One region of the Cupriavidus sp. UME77 genome, then DNA from elsewhere that is predicted to be linked to it. Evidence: riboswitches for the same ligand, from Rfam matches in the RefSeq annotation. Region 1 holds a riboswitch; the other holds the start of a gene.
The links. A riboswitch is a leader RNA that binds a small molecule or an ion and turns the genes downstream of it on or off. The one in region 1 is predicted to bind cobalamin.
Positions count from the first base shown of each region.

Region 2: linked by a shared signal. The riboswitch ahead of A9975_RS06205 (TonB-dependent siderophore receptor) and the one ahead of A9975_RS34445 (TonB-dependent receptor plug domain-containing protein) in region 1 are both predicted to bind cobalamin.

Region 1 covers NZ_LZZU01000090.1:158,275-160,664, forward strand. The annotation lists gene A9975_RS34445 (TonB-dependent receptor plug domain-containing protein) at 1-1,343, opposite strand, end outside; cobalamin riboswitch at 1,571-1,815, opposite strand; gene A9975_RS34450 (hypothetical protein) at 2,025-2,342, shown strand; gene A9975_RS34455 (cell division protein ZapA) at 2,339-2,390, shown strand, end outside.
Region 2 covers NZ_LZZU01000013.1:130,474-132,863, forward strand. The annotation lists gene A9975_RS06200 (methyl-accepting chemotaxis protein) at 1-501, opposite strand, end outside; cobalamin riboswitch at 802-1,060, shown strand; gene A9975_RS06205 (TonB-dependent siderophore receptor) at 1,185-2,390, shown strand, end outside.

The sequences.
Region 1 (2,390 bases):
CCGGCGGCATCGGTGTTGTACTGCGCGCCCAGCTCGACCGACTTGGCGCGCTCTGGCTGGATGCCCGGCTGGCCGTAGCCAGGATAGTAGAGCTCGTTGAACGTCGGCGCGCGAAAGGCGTTGCTGGCGTTGGCGATCAGCTTGAACGCCTCGGTCACGTTATAGCCATAGCCTGCGAAGTAGCTGGCCTGGCTGCCGAAGTCCGAGTAGCGGTCGTTGCGCACATTGAGCTGCAGCTGGTGCTTGCCCAGCCGGCCATCGTAGCCCCCGAACACCGACGCAATATTGCGGCCCGGCGCGCCATACGTGTTTGAGCTGAATTCCTGCTGCGCATACTCCGTGCCGAACAGCAGCTTATGGGTCGGCGCCAGCGCATATTCGTTCTGCCAGGTGTACTGGCGATTGCGCGTGTTGAAGTTGCTGTTGAACAGTCCGTTCAAGGTGTTTTCGCTATTGTCCCCGCTCTGCGCGACCTTGAAATGTGTGGTCCAGTTCCGGGTAATCCTGCCGTTGACAAAGGCGGATACGGTGTACAACTCGCTGTTCATCCACCAGACATCGGTCGGTTTGCCTGTCGTGGAGTCGTAGGAGAGCTTGCTCTTCGAGTAGTAGGCGGTGACGCCGGCGTCCCAGTCGCTGGTGAAACGATGCTTCACCTGGCCCGATACGCTCTTGTTGTCGTAGGGGTTGTCGTTCGGGTTCGGGCCAATGCCCTTCTTTGCCTTGGCCGGATTGTCACCGTTCCATTGGGCCGCATTGATCGCCGAAAAACCGTCTGTCTTGACTGCCGACCCGGTGATATTGAACGAGGTATCGCCCACCTGGCCGCCATAGCCCACCGTACCCTGGCGCGTATTGTTGCTGCCGTACTCGATCTGCGCGTTGGCCGCCGGAGCCTGGCCCGCGCCGCTCTTGGTGAAGATCTGCACCACGCCGCCGATCGCATCCGAGCCGTACAGCGCGGAGACGTTGCCGCGCACGATCTCGATATGGTCGATCTGGTCGGGCAGGATGTTCGACAGCTGGGCCGTGCCGCTGCTGGCCGCCGAGATCCGCACGCCGTCGATCAGGATCAGCGTCTGGTTGGAGTTGGCCCCGCGCATGAACAGGCTGGTATTGGCACCCAGGCCGCCATTGGCGGCGAACTCCACACCGGCCTGCGTGCGCAGCAACGAGCGCAGGTCGATGGCTTGCGAGTTGACGATATCCTGCTGGGTCACCACGGTGGTATGCGGCAGCGCCTCGGTCAAAGGCTGTGCAGTGCGGGTGGCAGTGACCACCACCGGGTCGAGTTGCGCGTCGGGCGCGGGCTGCGCAGCGGATTGCCCGGCGGACTGGGCCATGGCCGCGCCGGGCGCGCTCATGGCAAGCCAGGCGGCAAGCGTGGCGGGCAGTTGCCGCAAGACGAAAACGGGTATGGTGTGGCGGCGCGCCGGCAATGCCGGGCGGCTCGACGTGGAGGGCGAAAAGCGCATGATGCGAAGTGGGAGAGAGCTGCCTGGTCCGTTCCCCCGCGGACCGTCTGGCGACGAAGCACGCCGCTGGCTTGCGCGGCAAAAAGCAGCGGAGGGCGGCGCACTCTCATCCAGGCCGGTATCCGGGCTGACGACACCAGTCCGACCGCCTTCCCGAACCTTGCGGTTCAGTGGCTGAGTGGTCGGCCTTGCGATCTTGCGATCACGGTCGCTTACCGTTGCGGGGGCAGCACAGGTTGGCTCGGCCCTGCCCTGGCGGCTGCGGCTGGCTCCCTGTTTCCCGTTGAACTGCAACCCTGTAGTGAATAGGATTACGAGCACCTGGAACGTGCGCGAGTGTAGGCAGTTTCGAGGCAAGCGTCAATGCCGCGGCAAAACACGGGGAAAGCGCCTGGAAACAGGCATAAAGCCGTCGCCACGGATGCCGTTAAACGACGATGCATGCAACTTCGGCACGCAGGCCCGGTCACACACGTCTGCGTTCGCCGTCCGCACGATAGCGCTTGGGCTAAAATCCCAAAACCCGAGACCCTAGATATGACAGGCTCTATGCTCACCGAACTCGAACAACTCGCCGCCAAGATCGGGCGTGTGCTGCACCATGCCGATACCCTGGCGGCGGAGAACCAGCGGCTGCGCGAGGAGATCGAACGCCTGCAGGCCGACGCCAGCCAGCTGCGCGGCGACCGTGAAGCCATGGCCGCCGACCGCGAGCTGCTCAATATCAAGATCGAGGAAGCGCAGCTGCGCATCCAGTCGATCCTGGACAAGCTGCCCACCGCCAGCGACGCCCGCCAGCTCGACCTGCTGGGCGAAGGCGACGCGGCCGGCCGCGCCGAACAGAAGGCCCCCGGAGAAAACGCATGAGCAATAAGCAAGTCGAAGTGAACATTGCCGGCCAGTCCTACCGGTTCG
Region 2 (2,390 bases), on a different contig from region 1:
CCACGGCTTGAAGCGCGCCACGTAGCCGATCTTGGGGCTCGGCTGGTCGCTGCCCGGCTTGGGCCACCAGTAGTCCAGGTGGCCCGCGCCTTCGGCCGACGCGCCGCGGGCCGCGATATCGGCATACAAGGCGTTGCCCTTGGCGTCCTTGAAGTCGATCATGTTCTTGCCGTTGAGCTTGGGGTTGATGGGATGCATCAACAGCACGGAATCCGCGCCGACAATGGTGATGTAGCCATCCTTGCCATAACGCTGCGCGGCAACGCGGGCCGTGGCCTGGGCCTTGGCATCGGCCTCGGACATCTTGCCCTGGCGCGCCAGCTCGGCATAGTCACGCACCAGCGAGAGCGACATGTCGACGATGTTAGCCAGCTCGCCGCGGCGATCGGCCATTTGCAGCTGGCGGGTCTGGAAGGCGTGCATCACGGTCAGCAACAGCAGGCCGAGCCAGGCCAGCACAAGGGGAATCCACAGCTTTTTTCGCAGGGTCAGACGATTCATGGCATTCGCTTCTCGGGGCAATGGCCGGCCATGCAGGAGGCATGCGGCATCTCCGGATATCGGAGCCAGGCTCGCCTTCTTTAGCGAAAGGCGCGGCAGGACCGCACGAAAGGCCACGAAGCGCAAAAAATATCGCATGAAGCACCAAAATGGCGACAGGCTGCGCCAGATGCGAAACGCTCGCGCACCCGCACGGTGCAAAAAAACGCCTGCCATCCGCCCCCGAATGCGGCACAAATACCGCTACAATGCGCCTCGCATGCCACTCTGTAATTGCAACTGACTTGCAACTATTGAATGGCATGACAAGGGTTCGAAGGTGCCTCCGGCGCGCAGCGCGCGGCGGGGGTTAAACGGGAAACAGGTGCGCCGCCGGCCATGCCGCGGCTAATCCTGTGCTGCCCCCGCAACGGTCAGCAGGTACAAAGGTGTCACGCCGCGCCAACAGGCCGCGGCAGCCACTGCGCATCATCGCGCGGGAAGGCGGCGCCCCGGACGCGCCCCAGCGGCAGGCGTCCCCCTGCAAGCCCGGATACCGGCCTTCGACCGATCACCGGGGCTGCGGACGGGCGGCCAGGCGTGAGACGGCTGGCCACGCGCCTGGCCGTCACTGCGCGCGCGTCCGCGGCTGGTTCGTTTATTGCCGCCGGGCGGGGTCGCCTGCGGCCAATGATGGAAAACGCATGTCCGCGCGCCCTCGCATTGCCCATACCGCCTCGCCGGCGGCCGCCAAGCCACGCCAACGACGTCGTGCCCCCAAGCCGCCGTGCCAGCTCGCGCATCATTGCGCGCTCGCGCTGTCGCTGGGGGCCTTCGCCAGCCTCGGCGCCGATGCCGCCTGGGCGGCGGAAGAGGCGCAAGCTTCAGAGCGAGCGCAATCGCAGCCGTCGCGCGGCGACAGCACGGTGCTACCGCCGGTGGTCGTCAGCAGCGCCTCGCAGCCGCCCGGGCTGGCGCTGTCCGAGCCCACCAGCACCGGCAGCCGCCTTGGCCTGACCCCGCTGGAAACGCCTGCCAGCGTGGAAGTCCTGTCCGGCGACACGATTCGCGAACGCGGCGATTTGTCGGTGCGCGAGGCCGTGACCCGCGCCACCGGCATCACCGCCAATGGCGCGCCCGGCAACGGCGGCACAGCGCTCGCGGCACGCGGCTTTGCGGGACAAGGCTCGGTGATGCAGTTGTACGATGGCACGCGCCTCTATGTGGCCTCCGGCACCGTCACCTTCCCCTTCGATACCTGGTCCGTGGACCGCATCGAGGTGCTGCGCGGCGCGGCCTCGGTCATGGTTGGCGAAGGCGCGATCGGCGGCGTGGTCAACGTGATCCCCAAGAAGCCGATGCGAGCGCCGATTGCCAACGAGCTGCAGCTCACCGGCGGCACGCAAAAAACAGCGCGCGCGGCGTTCGACAGCGCCGGGGCGGTCAACGAGACCCTCTCCTACCGCTTCAACGCCAGCTACGGCCGCTCCGGCGGCTGGGTGGACCGGGGCGACTCGCGCAGCCTGGCGGTGTCGGCCGCGGTGCGGCTGGACGTATCGCCCGAGTTCAACCTGACGCTGTCCTATGACGACGCCGACCAGCACCCGATGCAATACCTGGGCACGCCGCTGGCAGGCGGCAGCCTGGACACCTCGCTGCGCAAGAAGAACTACAACGTTGGCGATGCCGACATCACCTACCGCGACCGCTGGACCCGGCTCGCGGCGCAGTGGCAGCCCAACGAGCGCGTTACTGTGCGCAACCAGTTCTATTACCTCACCAGCCAGCGCCACTGGCGCGACGCCGAGTCTTATACCTTGCTGCCCGCGACGGGCCAGGTGCGCCGCACCGACTACCTGGAGATCCTGCACGACCAGGAACAGGTGGGCGACCGCGCCGACCTGAAGATC